One region of the Streptomyces sp. NBC_01267 genome, then DNA from elsewhere that is predicted to be linked to it. Evidence: riboswitches for the same ligand, from Rfam matches in the RefSeq annotation. Region 1 holds a riboswitch; each other region holds the start of a gene.
What was found. Region 1 has a riboswitch for cobalamin ahead of OG709_RS07245 (cobalamin biosynthesis protein). Riboswitches for the same ligand answer to the same signal wherever they lie in the genome.
Positions count from the first base shown of each region.

Region 1 (4,964 bases):
ACAGCACGGTGCTCATGGCGCTCCAGGTGCGATGAAGGGAAGTCCTGACGGTGCGCCCGATTCGATGAGCGCGAGAAGCCGGTCGGTGTCCGCGTGTTCTTCGATGAGGTCGCCGAGCCGGTCGAGCTGCTCCTCCCGGAGCATGCCGAAGCTGGTGTCGGGCGCCGGGACGAAGCGGCGGCCCGCCGCGCTCGCGACCTCGCGCAGGAACGCGCGGCGGAAGCCGTCGCTCTCCAGCGAGCCGTGCCAGTGGGTGCCCCAGACGGAGCCGACCCGGCAGCCGTCCAGGAAGGGGACGCCGTCGGTCACGTCGGCGACGCCGTGATGGATCTCGTACCCCTCGACGCGCTCGCCGAGGGCCTCGCCGACGGGCCGCGCCAGGGTCTTCTCGGCGGCGAACCGTACGCGCACGGGCAGCAGCCCGAGCCCGTCCACCGACCCGGCGCGCGATTCGATCTCGTCCTCGATGTGCTCGCCGAGCAGCTGGAAACCGCCGCAGATGCCCAGCACGGGACGGCCTTCCGCCGCCCGCCGGGCCAGCGCCGCCGCGAGCCCGCGCTCGCGCAGCCACTCCAGCGCCCGCACGGTGCCACGGGTGCCCGGCACGATCACCAGGTCCGCGTCGACGAGCTCCTCGGCCCGGTCCACGAACCGCACGACGACCCCGGGCTCGGCGGCCAGCGCGTCGACATCGGTGAAGTTGGACATCAGCGGTACGGCGCACACGGCGACCCGCAGGACGTCCGGTCCGTACGGCTCGGCGACGGCCGACTCCCGTACGGCGCCCCGCATCGAGACGTGCAGCCCGTCCTCCTCGTCGATGCCGAGGCCGTGCGCGAACGGGAGCACCCCGTACGTACGCCGCCCGGTGAGCCCCTGCAGCATGTCGATGCCGGGGCGCAGGAGGGACACGTCGCCGCGGAACTTGTTGACGATGTACCCGGCTATCAGCTCCTGGTCCTCGGCGCTGAGCAGCGCGGTCGTGCCGAAGAAGGAGGCGAAGACGCCACCGCGGTCGATGTCGCCCACCACCACCACCGGGAACCGCGCGGCCCGCGCGATGCCCATGTTGACGATGTCCGTCCGGCGCAGATTGATCTCGGCAGGACTGCCGGCCCCCTCACAGATCACCGCGTCATACGTGCCCCGAAGTTGTGCCAGACAGTCCGTGACGGTGCCCAGCAGGGCTTCCCGCCCCCCGCCGTACGCGGATTTCCCGCCGGACGCGTCGCCGAAGAACCCGCGGGCGCTCATCTCGCCCACCGGTCTGCCCAGCAGCACGACCTGGCTCGACCGGTCGCTCCCCGGCTTGAGGAGCACCGGGTTCATCAGCGCGGTGGGTTCCACCCGCGCCGCCTGCGCCTGCATCGCCTGCGCCCGGCCGATCTCCGCGCCCTCGCGGGTGACGAACGAATTCAGCGACATGTTCTGCGCCTTGAAGGGCGCGACCTTCACCCCCCGGCGCACCAGCCACCGGCAGATCCCGGCCGTGACCACGCTCTTCCCGGCATCCGACGTGGTTCCGGCGACCAGCACTCCGCCACTCATCCGCGCACCTTCCTCACCAGGAGAGCCGTCGCGAGCGCCAGTACGGAGACCCGCCGGGACAGCCGTACCGCGCGCTCGATGTCGTCCACGCCGACGGGCCGGCCGCCGCCGTTGAGCACGGCCCGGTGCTCGACCCGGCCGCCGTACGAGAGGGTGCCACCGAGCCGTACGCCCAGCGCCCCCGCGAACGAGGCCTCCACCGGACCGGCGTTGGGGCTGGGGTGCTTCGCCGCGTCGGCGCGCCAGGCCCGCACGGCACCGCGCGGGTCCGGGCCGGCCAGCGTCGCGAGGACAGCGGTCAGCAGGGCTCCCGGCCGGCCCGCCACGTCGTCGAGCCGGGCCGAGGCCCAGCCGTACCGCAGATACCGGGGCGAGCGGTGGCCGACCATTGCGTCCAGTGTGTTCACCGCCCGGAACCCGGCCAGACCGGGCACCCCGGCCAGCGCCCCCCACACCAGCGCGCCCACCACGGCGTCGGAGGTGTTCTCGGCGACGGACTCGACGACCGCGCGGGCCATCTGCTGTCCGTCGAGCGCCTGCGGATCACGCCCGCACAGATGCGGCAGCCGCTCCCTGGCCGCTTCGAGTTCGCCCGAGGCCAGCGCGTCGCCGACCGCCCGCGCCTCCCGGCCCAGCGAGGTACCGCCGACGACGGCCCAGGTGGTGACGGCGGTCAGGGCGATGCCCGCGGCGGCCCGGCCGCGCACGGCACGCCGGGCCAGCAGGGCGGCGCCCACCACGCCTCCGGCGCACACCACGGTGTGCAGCGCCCCGCGTCCGCGGTGGTCGCGCCACAGCCGGCGCTCCACGGCAGCCGCGGCCCGTCCGAAGGCGGCCACCGGGTGTCCGCGCCGCGGATCGCCGACGATCAGGTCTGCTACGAGGCCGGTGGTGGCGCCGTACACGAATACACGCTCGGCACGCATCGGGTCAGCAGGCCGATACGCCTCGGAAAACCTTCGTACCGGTAGTACTCACAGCATCGGGCAGCAGGCAGCCGCGCATGGCGATATGTCCTCACTCAGGGTGTCCGCGCCCTGGTTCGACGTGATCGGCGGTGAGAGTTCCTGGCTCCCGGGGGGTGACCCCCGATGACAGTGGCGGGACCGCGCCGGATTCGCACCGGGCTTCCTCTTTTGCCGCCGTATTGGCTCCGGCAGTCCACCACGCCCCGCGAACACCCGTCAACTCCCCCTTGACCTGCAAGGAGGCAGTGTGCTGAGCCCCACACGAACCGCCCCCCGGCGGGCCGTGGAAGGCCGGTCGGAGGGCGGTTCGGGTGGAACGGGGAGTGGAGCCGGGGGACGGGGGTGCGGGGCGGTCAGGCGACGATCAGATAGATCCCGTACGCCACGGCCGCCGCGCAGAGAGCGAAGCAGGCGTACGCGCCGGTGCGCGCGGCGAGCGCCGGGCCCCGGCCGGTGGAGCCCGTCTCCTGCGCGGGCTTCCCGGCGAGGCCCACGATGCCGAGGGTGAACAGGCCCACGAGTCCGACGGTCGCCACGAGGCTGACGCCGAAGACGGTGCCGAGAGCTGCCCAGTCGATGTTCATGCTGCGGTGTCCTTCTGCTTCAGACCGTGGCCGGTCGGCTGGGCTCCGGTGCGGCGCCCCCCGGTGCGGGGATGGTGGCCCTGAGTTCGTCGGCGGACAGTCCGGCCGGGGGAGGGGCGACGGCCGCGATGGCGGTGGTCACCACACCCGCGGGCTCGTCGGGGGTGACGCTGTGCTGGTCGACCGGCTGGCGGCGGGAGAGCGACCAGATGACACCCGAGCCCGCGATCAGCAGGGCGGCCACGGCGGCGACGCCCCAGGGGCCGTTGCGGGTCAGGTACTCGGCGCCCGCGCCGACCACGGCCGCCGCGGGAAGCGTCAGGCACCAGGCGACGGCCATCCGGGTCGCGGTGGACCAGCGGACCACCCCGCCCTTGCGGCCGACGCCCGCGCCCAGCACGGCGCCCGAGCAGACCTGGGTGGTGGAGAGGGAGAAACCGAGGTGCGAGGAGGCCAGGATCACGGTCGCGGCGCCGGTCTGGGCGGCGAAGCCCTGCTGCGGCCTGAGTTCGGTGAGCCCCTTGCCCATGGTGCGGATGATGCGCCAGCCGCCGAGGTACGTACCGAGTGCGATGGCCGTGCCCGCGGAGACGATGACCCACAGCGGAGGGTTCGAGCCCGGGGCGATGACGTTGCCGGTGACCAGGGCGAGGGTGATGACACCCATGGTCTTCTGCGCGTCGTTGGTGCCGTGGGCGAGGGAGACCAGTCCGGCGGAGGCGATCTGGCCGGCCCGGTAGCCCTTGGCGGTGGCCTTCTCGTCCGTACGGCGGCCGATCCGGTACGTCAGCTTGGTGGCGAGCACCGAGGCGATGCCGGCGACGACGGGTGCGGCGACCGCGGGCAGCAGCACCTTGGTGACGACGACATCGCCGTTGACACCGGAGGAGCCGACCGACATCAGCGTGGCGCCGATGAGTCCGCCGAAGAGCGCGTGGGAGGAGCTGGACGGCAGGCCGAGCAGCCAGGTCAGCAGATTCCAGAGGATGGCGCCGACGAGCGCCGCGAAGATCACCTCTGTGGTGATGCCCTGTTCGTTGATGATCCCGCCGGAGATCGTCTTGGCGACCTCCACGGACAGGAATGCTCCGACGAGGTTGAGTACGGCGGACATGGCCACCGCGGTCTTCGGCCGGAGAGCGCCGGTCGAGATGGTCGTCGCCATCGCGTTGGCCGTGTCGTGGAAACCGTTCGTGAAGTCGAACACGAGAGCGGTAATGATCACGATCCCAAGGAGCAGGGTCAAGTGTTCCATTTACCTGGGCAATCGTTCGAGGTCATTGACGAGACGAACGTAGGCAACCTGGATGAACGGAAGGTGAACTGGGGCAGGCGCTGTGGTGACTCCGAACGGGCGCTCTCCTTCCGCTTGCCGCCGCTCCTACCGCCGTCCGCGGGCGGCTGGCATCATCGCCGGATGACCGACCCGACGGCAGGCCCCCCATCGCAGGAGAACGACCCGGTCGCCCGCGCCTGGCACGACGTCGTGGCCACCGCCCGCAGAACGGCGGCGGAAGGCCTGGTCGTCGGCACCTCGGGCAACGTCTCGGTCCGCTGCGGCGACCTGGTCCTCGTCACCCCCAGCGGGGTTCCGTACGACCGGCTCGGCCCCGAGGACACGGTTGCCGTGGACCTGGAGGGCCGCCAGGTCCTGGGCGAGCTGAAACCGACCAGCGAACTGCCCCTGCACCTCGCGATCCACCGCGGCACCGGAGCCACCGCCGTGGTCCACACCCACGCCGTCCACGCGACGGCCGTCTCCACCCTGGTGACCGAACTGCCGGTGATCCACTACATGGCCGCGGCGCTGGGCGGCCCGGTGCGGGTCGCCCCGTACGCGCTGTACGGATCGGACGAACTGGCC
Region 1 covers NZ_CP108455.1:1,555,451-1,560,414, reverse strand. The annotation lists gene cobN (cobaltochelatase subunit CobN) at 1-16, opposite strand, end outside; gene OG709_RS07250 (cobyric acid synthase) at 13-1,548, opposite strand; gene OG709_RS07245 (cobalamin biosynthesis protein) at 1,545-2,474, opposite strand; cobalamin riboswitch at 2,591-2,729, opposite strand; gene OG709_RS07240 (hypothetical protein) at 2,870-3,100, opposite strand; gene OG709_RS07235 (inorganic phosphate transporter) at 3,120-4,355, opposite strand; gene OG709_RS07230 (class II aldolase/adducin family protein) at 4,518-4,964, shown strand, end outside.

Region 2 (4,964 bases), 5.4 Mb from region 1:
GGAGCGAGGGACCCGCACCAGCTCTCCAGCCGTTCCAGCAGGTCGAGCAGCGGAGTGAAGGCGGGTCCGGCCAGCAGCTCGCCGAGCCGATGGGCAACGGCCTCCCCGTGGGGGCCCGGGTCCCTGGCCACCGTGCCGTCAGGCCCCGCGGTGACCACGGGCGGAAAGGCCTCCGTGGCCCCTCCCCGCGCCGCCGCGCGGATCAACCGCGCGGCGGCCGGGGGCAGTTCGGGTGACTGGCGCACAGCCTGCCGTCCGCCGGTTACGGAAGGCAGTAGCCGCCGGCCATACAGCTGATGGGGCGGGCGCTCTCGTAGTCCGGGATTTCCGTCTCCAGCTCACCGATGGTGAGATCGAGCACCTGGGAGGCCTCGGTCCGGAGTTCTTCCTGGGCGGTCACGTTCATGTCCATCCTCCGATGTGGGGCGAAGCATGCACTTGCGGCTCACTGCGTCGGGACAATTCCAGAGCGTGATCGCCGGCGTCAAGGGATCGCCTGGGGCGGCTCGCCATCTGGCGCATAACATGCGTTGCTACGGTCCGGGCCGAGGCTGCGCCCAGCACATACGTGCGGGTCCCGGCCGACCGTCCGCAGAACGTACGCACACGACCACTGACTCACGGGGAAACGAATGCTGAAGATCGACTGGGACCGGCGCACCTGCGCACGGCGCGGGCACGTGACCTATGTCCCGCAGGAGCCGGAACTGGCGGAGCGGCTGCGCGCCGAGACGCGGCTGGGCGAGGCCTGGCGCTGTCTGCGGTGCGGGGACTTCGCCCTGGGCGACCCGCACGGATCGGGCCCCGCGGACGAGGCCCCGCTCGTACCGCGCGGCAAGGTGCTGCGCGACCTGTTCATCCTGCGCTTCCTCGCCGTGGAGCGGGCGGTGCGCGGGGTGTTCATCGTGCTGGCGGCGGTGGCCGTATGGAAGTTCAGCAACAGCCAGGACGCGGTGCGCAGGCTCTTCGACGAGAACCTGGACGTGCTGCGTCCGGTGTTCCGGCACTTCCACTACGACCTGGACCACTCGCCGGTGGTCGGCACGATTCAGAAGACCTTCGGCTACAAGCACTCCACGCTGATGCTGGTGGCCGTACTGCTGCTGGCGTACGCGCTGATCGAGATCATCGAAGGTGTCGGGCTGTGGCGGGCCAAGCGCTGGGCCGAGTACCTGACCGTGGTGGCGACCGCCGTCTTCCTGCCCCTGGAGGTCTACGAGCTGACCGAGAAGGTCAGTTGGCTGAAGATCGCCACCCTGACGATCAACATCCTGGCCGTCCTGTACATCCTGCTCGGCAAGCGGCTGTTCGGGTTGCGCGGCGGCCACGCCGCCTTCGAGGCCGAGCGGCAGAGCGCCTCACTGCTCGAAGTGGAGACCACGGCGGGGGTCGGAGCCGTCACGCCGTGACGGCGGGCACCTGATTCCACGCGGCGACGACGGGACGGCCGTGCTCGGTACCGATCCGGCTCACCGACGCGGTGTCCAGCCGGAAGAGCGATCCGCCGGACGCCGGGAGCCCGAGGCGGCGAGCGGTCAGCACCCGCAGGAAATGGGCGTGGCCGACCACCACGACGTCTCCGCCCTGCCCGTCGAGGTCGGCGTCGCGCAGCGCCTTGTCGACGGTGGCCAGCACCCGGTCCGCTCGCGCGCCGACCTGCTCGGGGGTCTCACCGGGGTGCTCGGGCGGGCCCTCGGCCACCCCGTCGGTCCACAGGTCCCAGTCGGGCCGGTCCCGGTGGATCTCCACGGTGGTGATGCCCTCGTACGCCCCGTAGTCCCATTCGTGCAGGTCGGTGTCGGGGTACGCGGGGCTGAGCCCGGCCAGCTCGGCGGTGCGCCTGGCGCGGGCGAGGGGGCTGGTCAGGGTGAGGGCGATCCGGCGCTCGGCCAGCAGCGGGGCGACCGCGCGCGCCTGGTCCTCACCGAACGCCGTCAGCGGAAGATCCGTCCAGCTGGTGTGTTTCATCGTGCGGCTCCAGCTGGTCTCACCGTGCCGCACGAGAATCAGCTCACCCATGTCCGCCCTGTCCTTTGCGTCTGTAGATGTTGATGGTGCACAAGGGGTTCAGCCTGCCATGAACAGCGATCATTCCCTCAGAGGCGGCCCGGCCGTGTGATTCCCGGCGCTCTCCGGCGTCGGTCCCGTGTTGCTGCGCCACGCTGGTGAGACCCACATCACTCGTACTGCCATCCCTGCACCGGTCGCGTTCTCCGGTCCCTCATGAGGCGGGCACATCACGGGGGTTGGGGGGTGCGGGTCCGGGTCACGGTGCGTTGCCGGACCGCCGGTGCGCCGTAGCGGAGTGGACGGGCAGGCGGTACCGTCACGTGGACACGACGAAGGTGTGACGGAAGTCCGGTGAGAATCCGGCACGGTCGCGCCACTGTGAACCCGAAACCCGGGAAGTCAGACCCAGCGCCTTCGTCTCAGGTACCACGATCGGGACGCGTGTTCCCCAGGAGGTTCTGCCATGGCAAACACCCTTGCCCCCACCCCGAGTGCCCCCGCCACTCCGGCGATCGCACCCATCTCCCTCAAGGCCATCGCCCCGTGGGCGGTCTTCTTCGGGATCCTCATGCTCATCCTGCTGTACTTCGTCGGCGCCGAGCAGGGCGCGACCTCGCTCGTCTCCGGTTCGGACGTGCACGAGTGGGTTCACGACGGCCGTCATCTCCTCGGCTTCCCCTGCCACTGACGCCCGGGGGATCCGCTTCCATGAACTCCATATCCGTCCGGGCCCTGCTGGTCCGTGGCATGCTCGCCGGGCTCGTCGCCGGTGTGCTGGCGCTGATCGTCGCCTATCTGCTCGGTGAGCCGCAGGTGGACTCGGCCATCGCCTTCGAGGGCTCGCACAGCCATGAGCACGAAGAGGAACTGGTCAGCCGTTCGCTCCAGTCCACGGCCGGGCTGGCCACCGGGGTGCTCGTCTTCGGTGTCGCGGTCGGTGGCATCGCCGCGCTCGCGTTCTGCGTCGCACTCGGCCGTATCGGCAGGTTCGGCCCGCGTGCCACCGCCGTGCTGATCTCGGTCAGCGCGCTGATCGCCGTGTACCTCGTGCCCTTCCTGAAGTACCCGGCGAACCCGCCGTCCGTCGGCAGCCCCGACACCATCGGCAAACGCACCACCCTGTACTTCCTGATGATCGTGCTCAGCGTGCTGCTCGCCGTCGCCGCCGTGCTGGTGGGCAAGCGGCTGGCGCCCCGTCTGGGCAACTGGAACGCCACGATCACGGCCGGGGCCGCGTTCCTCGTGGCGGTCGGGCTGGCGTACGCGTTCCTGCCGACGATCAACGAGGTGCCGAAGGACTTCCCGGCCACGCTGCTCTGGCGGTTCCGGCTCTCGGCACTCGCCATCCAGTTCACGCTGTGGACCGCCTTCGGGCTGCTCTTCGGCCACCTCGCCGAACGGCATCTCATACCGCGTACGGTCCCGGCCCGCAGCGAGGACAGCACCGCCCTACGCAACACCGCACCGGTGAGCTGACGGCGCAACAGTTGACGGCTGACACACCGGGACAGAACCCGCCGGACCACGGTCCAGGCGGGTTCTGCGCGTCCGGGCCCGTCCGGGGCCCGGACCGATCCGCATGATCCGCACGATCCGCACGATCCGCACGATCCGCACGGGAGGATCGGGGAGCACCGCGGCCACCGGTGTATTGGCCACCTGTTCATCTCCTCCTTCCTCCGCCTCACACCCGGGCCCGGAAGAGTTCCGTCGGGTCCGGAAGCAGGACTCGAACCGAGCTCGATCGAGAAGGGGACGTTCATGGCCGAGTTGACGCGACGCAGACTCCTTGGATCAGCGGCCGGTGCCGTCGGTGGCGCTGCCGCACTCTCACTGCTGCCACCCAGCGTGCAGAAGGCCGTGGCGGCCGGTCCGCCGCGCCACGGCTCCATGCGCGACATCGAACACGTCGTGATGCTGATGCAGGAGAACCGCTCCTTCGACCACTACTTCGGCACGCTCTCCGGCGTACGCGGATTCAGTGACCCGCACGCGCAGAAGCTGGACAACGGCCGCTCGGTCTTCTATCAGCCCGACGCGGTGAACCCCAAGGGCTACCTGCTGCCGTTCCACCTGGACACCCATACCTCCAGCGCCCAGGCCATCCCGTCCACCAGCCACGCCTGGTCCGTGCAGCACGAGGCGTGGAACAACGGCAGGATGGACCAGTGGCTGCCCGCCCACCGCAAGGCCGACGGCGCCAACGGCCCTTATGTCATGGGGTACTACACGCGGGAGGACATCCCGTTCCAGTTCGCGCTCGCGGAGACGTTCACCATCTGCGACAACTACTTCTGTTCCGTGTTCGGCCCCACCTGGCCGAACCGGATGTACTGGATGACCGGCACCATCGACCCGGGCGGCGCTCAGGGCGGCCCGATCATCGACAACACCGTGCCCGAGCCGTACCGGTGGACGACCTACGCCGAGCGCCTCCAGGCGGCAGGCATCAGCTGGAAGGTGTACCAGCAGGAGGACTCCTACGGCTGCAACATGCTGACGAACTTCCGGACGTTCCGGGATGCCCAGCCGGGCGACGAGCTGTACGAGCGCGGTGTGCGTCCGCAGCCCGAGGGCACCTTCGAGGACGACGCCCGCAACGACCGTCTGCCGGCCGTCTCCTGGATCATGCCGACGAGCTACCAGTCCGAGCACCCGGACTATCTCCCGGCGGCGGGCGCGGACTTCGTGGCGCAGAAGATCGAGGCCATCGCCTCCAACCCGAAGGTGTGGGCGAAGACGGCCTTCATCCTCAACTACGACGAGAACGACGGGCTGTTCGACCATGTGGCGCCGCCCACTCCGAAGGCCGGTACCACGGACGAGTTCATCCAGGGTCTGCCCATCGGCGGCGGATTCCGCGTCCCGTCGATCATCATCTCGCCCTGGACCGTGGGTGGTTGGGTAGCGGGCGAGGCGTTCGACCACACCTCGGTGCTGCAGTTCCTGGAGCA
Region 2 covers NZ_CP108455.1:6,998,551-7,003,514, reverse strand. The annotation lists gene OG709_RS31445 (DUF4135 domain-containing protein) at 1-245, opposite strand, end outside; gene OG709_RS31440 (hypothetical protein) at 263-406, opposite strand; gene OG709_RS31435 (DUF2127 domain-containing protein) at 636-1,409, shown strand; gene OG709_RS31430 (histidine phosphatase family protein) at 1,399-2,019, opposite strand; adenosylcobalamin (AdoCbl) riboswitch at 2,327-2,471, shown strand; gene OG709_RS31425 (CbtB domain-containing protein) at 2,474-2,698, shown strand; gene OG709_RS31420 (CbtA family protein) at 2,719-3,486, shown strand; gene OG709_RS31415 (alkaline phosphatase family protein) at 3,772-4,964, shown strand, end outside.
Region 2: it holds a riboswitch for cobalamin, as region 1 does, so the genes downstream of both, OG709_RS31425 (CbtB domain-containing protein) here and OG709_RS07245 (cobalamin biosynthesis protein) in region 1, are expected to answer to the same signal.

Region 3 (4,964 bases), 3.8 Mb from region 1:
CGCCGAGAACGCCGCCACCCTGGACGAATGGGGCCTGGGCGGACGGTCGTTCGGCACCTGGGTCACCTGGTTCCTGCTCGGCGGTGACCTCTACACGGCGTACACCTTCGTCGCCGTCCCGGCCGCCGTCTACGCGGCGGGCGCGGCGGGCTTCTTCGCCGTGCCGTACACGATCCTGGTCTACCCGCTGATCTTCACCTTCCTGCCGCGTCTGTGGTCCGTCTCGCACAAGCACGGCTACGTGACGACATCGGACTTCGTCCGCGGCCGGTTCGGCTCCAAGGGGCTCTCGCTGGCGGTCGCGGTCACCGGCATCCTCGCGACCATGCCGTACATCGCCCTGCAACTCGTCGGCATCCAGGCCGTGCTGGACGTGATGGGCGTCGGCGGCGAGGGCAGCAACTGGTTCGTCAAGGACCTCCCGCTGCTGCTCGCCTTCGCGGTGCTGGCGGCGTACACCTACTCCTCCGGGCTGCGCGCCCCCGCGCTGATCGCCTTCGTCAAGGACGGGCTGATCTACCTGGTCATCCTGGTGGCGATCATCTACATCCCGATGAAGCTGGGCGGCTTCCATGACATCTTCGCCAAGGCCGGTGACGCGTTCGCGCAGACCAACCCGGCGACGGGTAAGCCACGCGGCGCGCTGGCGCCGGGCGCCGCGGGTCAGTGGGGGTACGCGACGCTCGCGCTCGGCTCGGCGCTCGCGCTGTTCATGTATCCGCACTCGATCACCGCGACGCTCTCCTCGCGCAGCCGCAATGTGATCCGGCGCAACACCGCGATCCTGCCGCTGTACTCGCTGATGCTGGGGCTGCTCGCGCTGCTCGGCTTCATGGCGATCGCCGCCGGGGTCAAGGTGAAGAACGGACAGCTGGCGATCCCGCAGCTCTTCGAGAACATGTTCCCCGACTGGTTCGCGGGGGTGGCCTTCGCCGCCATCGGCATCGGCGCGCTGGTTCCCGCGGCGATCATGTCCATCGCGGCGGCGAACCTCTTCACCCGCAACATCTACAAGGACTTCATCAAACCGGAGGCGACACCCGCCCAGGAGGCCAAGGTCTCCAAGCTGGTCTCGCTCGTGGTGAAGGTCGGCGCGCTGCTCTTCGTCCTCGCCATGGACCCGACCGTCGCGATCAACTTCCAGCTCCTCGGCGGCATCTGGATCCTCCAGACGATGCCGGCACTGGTCGGCGGGCTGTTCACCCGGTGGTTCCACCGCTGGGCGCTGCTCGCGGGCTGGGCGGTCGGCATGGCGTACGGGACGCTGGCCGCGTACGGCGTGGCGAGCCCGACGCAGGCGCACTTCGGCGGCTCCTCCAAGGAGATCCCGGGCATCGGCCAGATCGGCTACATCGGGCTGACCGCGTTCGTGCTGAACGTGGTGGTGACGCTGGTGCTGACGGTCGTGCTCAACGCGGTCAAGGCCCCGGCCGGCATCGACGAGACCTCGCCGGAGGACTACACGGCGGACGCCGGCGACGAGGACGTACAGGTCGACCTCCCGCCGGCCACCGTCGGCGCCCCCGGCGGTCACTGAGACCGACCGGCAGGCCGCATGAGGGCCGCCGCGCCTCTCCCCCGGGGAGGCGCGGCGGCCCTTCCGCTGTATCCCCGGGCCCGCGCGCGGCGAAGGCCTCCGAGGGGGTCTCAGGGCTCGTTCCGCCGACCCGGCGGCCATGGGTGGGGGCTCACCGGATTCCCGTGCGACCGGGCTTCGTACGGACTCCTGAGAGGCCCCTGAGAGCCGATCCCAGGCGCTCTCCGGTCCCGTACGTCCGGGGGTCCTGAACGGACACGACACAACATATGGGGGGTGCGATATCGAGCGGCCCCCACATGTATGCTCATCCTCGCTGTCGTCGCAGGGGAATCCGGTGCGAATCCGGAACTGTCCCGCAACGGTGTGATCAGTGCGCTTTTGCGCACCGTGGAGTCCGAGGACCTGCCGACCGCGCATCCGGCTCGACCGATCCGGATGAGACACGTCCGGGCCTCGCGGTTGGGCCTGCGGATGCTGTGCGGTGTGCTGCTCTTCGCTGTGCCCGTACGCACCCGTGCCTCCCGCCGGCCCCCAGCCGAGCGAGGGAGAGCGCACCGTGACCATCGCGCCCACCGCACCTGCCGCAGAACAGGTGACGGACGCCCCGGGAACCGTACTGCTGCGGACCCTGACCGACCTCACCGCCGACCTCACCGACACCGACCCCGGCAAGGTCGCCGCCGCCGCGCTGCGCGGGCGCAACGCCACGTCGGACGAGGCCGAGCTGCGTGAGCTGGCCACCGAGGCGGCAGCCGGTCTGATCTCCGAGGACCCCGCGTACTCGCGGCTCGCCGCCCGGCTGCTCACCCGGTCCATCGCGGACGAGGCGGCCGGGCAGGGCGCGGTGTCCTTCTCCGCCTCGGTCGGCGTCGGGCACCGGGAGGGCCTGATCGGGGACCGCACGGCCGGCTTCGTCACCCTGCACGCCGCCCGGCTCGACGCCCTGATCGACACCGCGGCCGACGACCGCTTCGGCTACTTCGGGCTGCGCACCCTGTACAGCCGCTACCTGCTGCGTCACCCGCTGACCCGCCAGGTCATCGAGACGCCCCAGCACTTCATGCTGCGGGTCGCCTGCGGTCTGGCCGAGGACGACTCGGTACGCGCCCTGGACGAGGTCGCCGCGCTGTACGGGCTGATGAGCCGCCTCGACTACCTGCCCTCCTCCCCCACGCTCTTCAACTCGGGCACCCGGCACCCGCAGATGTCCTCCTGCTACCTGCTGGACTCGCCGCTGGACGAGCTGGACTCGATCTACGGCCGCTACCACGAGGTCGCGCGCCTCTCGAAGCACGCGGGCGGCATCGGCCTCTCGTACTCCCGCATCCGCTCCCGCGGTTCGCTCATCCGCGGCACCAACGGGCACTCCAACGGGATCGTCCCCTTCCTCAAGACGCTGGACGCCTCGGTCGCCGCGGTGAACCAGGGCGGCCGGCGCAAGGGCGCCGCGGCCGTCTACCTGGAGACCTGGCACTCCGACATCGAGGAGTTCCTGGAGCTGCGCGACAACACGGGTGAGGACGCCCGGCGTACGCACAACCTCAACCTGGCGCACTGGGTGCCGGACGAGTTCATGCGCCGGGTCGACGCGGACGGCACCTGGTCGCTGTTCTCCCCCGCCGACGTGCCCGACCTCGTCGACCTGTGGGGGGACGCGTTCGACGCGGCGTACCGCAAGGCCGAGGCCGACGGGCTGGCGCAGAAGACCATCCAGGCCCGGGAGCTGTACGGCCGCATGATGCGGACCCTCGCGCAGACCGGCCAGGGCTGGATGACCTTCAAGGACGCGTCGAACCGTACGGCCAACCAGACCGCGGAGCCCGGCTCGGTCGTCCACTCGTCGAACCTCTGCACCGAGATCCTGGAGGTGACGAACGACGGTGAGACCGCCGTCTGCAACCTCGGCTCGGTGAACGTCGCCGCGTTCGTCTCCGGTGACTCCATGGACTGGGAGCGCCTCGACGAGACCGTCCGCACCGCGGTCACCTTCCTCGACCGGGTCGTGGACATCAACTTCTACCCGACCGACCAGGCGGGCCGCTCCAACGCCAAGTGGCGTCCGGTGGGCCTGGGTCTGATGGGTCTCCAGGACGTCTTCTTCAAGCTGCGGATGCCCTTCGACTCCCCGCAGGCGAGGGCGCTCTCCACCCGGATCTCCGAGCGGATCATGCTCGCCGCCTACGAGGCGTCCTGCGACCTCGCGGAGCGCAGTGGCCCGCTCCCCGCCTGGGAGAAGACGCGTTCGGCGCAGGGTGTGCTGCACCCCGACCACTTCGACACCGAGCCTGCCTGGCCCGCGCGCTGGGACGCGCTGCGCGCCCGGATCGCGAAGACCGGCATGCGCAACTCGCTGCTCCTCGCCATCGCGCCGACCGCGACGATCGCGTCGATCGCCGGGGTGTACGAGTGCGTCGAGCCGCAGGTCTCCAACCTCTTCAAGCGCGAGACGCTCTCGGGTGAATTCCTCCAGGTCAACGCGTACCTGGTGAACGAGCTGAAGGAACTGGGCGTCTGGGACGCGCAGTCCCGCGAGGCGCTGCGCGAAGCCAGCGGCTCGGTGCAGGGGTTCAGCTGGATCCCCGCGGAGGTGCGGGCGCTGTACCGCACCGCGTGGGAGATCCCGCAGCGCGGCCTGATCGACATGGCGGCGGCCCGTACGCCGTACCTCGACCAGAGCCAGTCGCTGAACCTCTTCCTGGAGACGCCGACCATCGGGAAGCTCTCCTCGATGTACGCGTACGCCTGGAAGCAGGGGCTGAAGACGACGTACTACCTGCGCTCGCGCCCGGCGACCCGGATCGCGCGCGCCGCCGCCGCCCCCATTCCCGCACAGCAGGCTCCCGCCGCCCCGGTCGCCGACGCGGACGCGATCGCCTGCTCCCTTGAGAACCCCGAGTCCTGCGAGGCCTGCCAGTAATGAGCACCGATTCCGCCAACTCCCAGAAGAACCTGCTCGATCCGGGCTTCGAACTGACGCTGCGCCCGATGCGTTACCCGGACTTCTACGAGCGCTACCGCGACGCGATCAAGAACACCTGGACGGTGGAGGAGGTCGACCTCCACTCGGACGTGGCGGACCTCGCGAAGCTCAGCCCGGGTGAGCAGCACATGATCGGCCGGCTGGTCGCGTTCTTCGCGACGGGCGACTCGATCGTCTCCAACAACCTGGTGCTCACCCTCTACAAGCACATCAACTCCCCCGAGGCGCGGCTGTATCTGTCGCGACAGCTGTTCGAGGAGGCCGTGCACGTCCAGTTCTATCTGACGCTGCTCGACACCTACCTTCCCGACCCGGACGACCGCGCCGCGGCCTTCGACGCGGTCGAGGAGATCCCCTCCATCCGCGAGAAGGCGCAGTTCTGCTTCAAGTGGATGGACTCGGTCGAGAAGATCGACCGGCTGGAGACGCAGGCGGACCGCCGCC
Region 3 covers NZ_CP108455.1:5,339,486-5,344,449, reverse strand. The annotation lists gene mctP (monocarboxylate uptake permease MctP) at 1-1,537, shown strand, start outside; cobalamin riboswitch at 1,810-1,964, shown strand; gene OG709_RS24520 (ribonucleoside-diphosphate reductase subunit alpha) at 2,097-4,457, shown strand; gene OG709_RS24515 (ribonucleotide-diphosphate reductase subunit beta) at 4,457-4,964, shown strand, end outside.
Region 3: it holds a riboswitch for cobalamin, as region 1 does, so the genes downstream of both, OG709_RS24520 (ribonucleoside-diphosphate reductase subunit alpha) here and OG709_RS07245 (cobalamin biosynthesis protein) in region 1, are expected to answer to the same signal.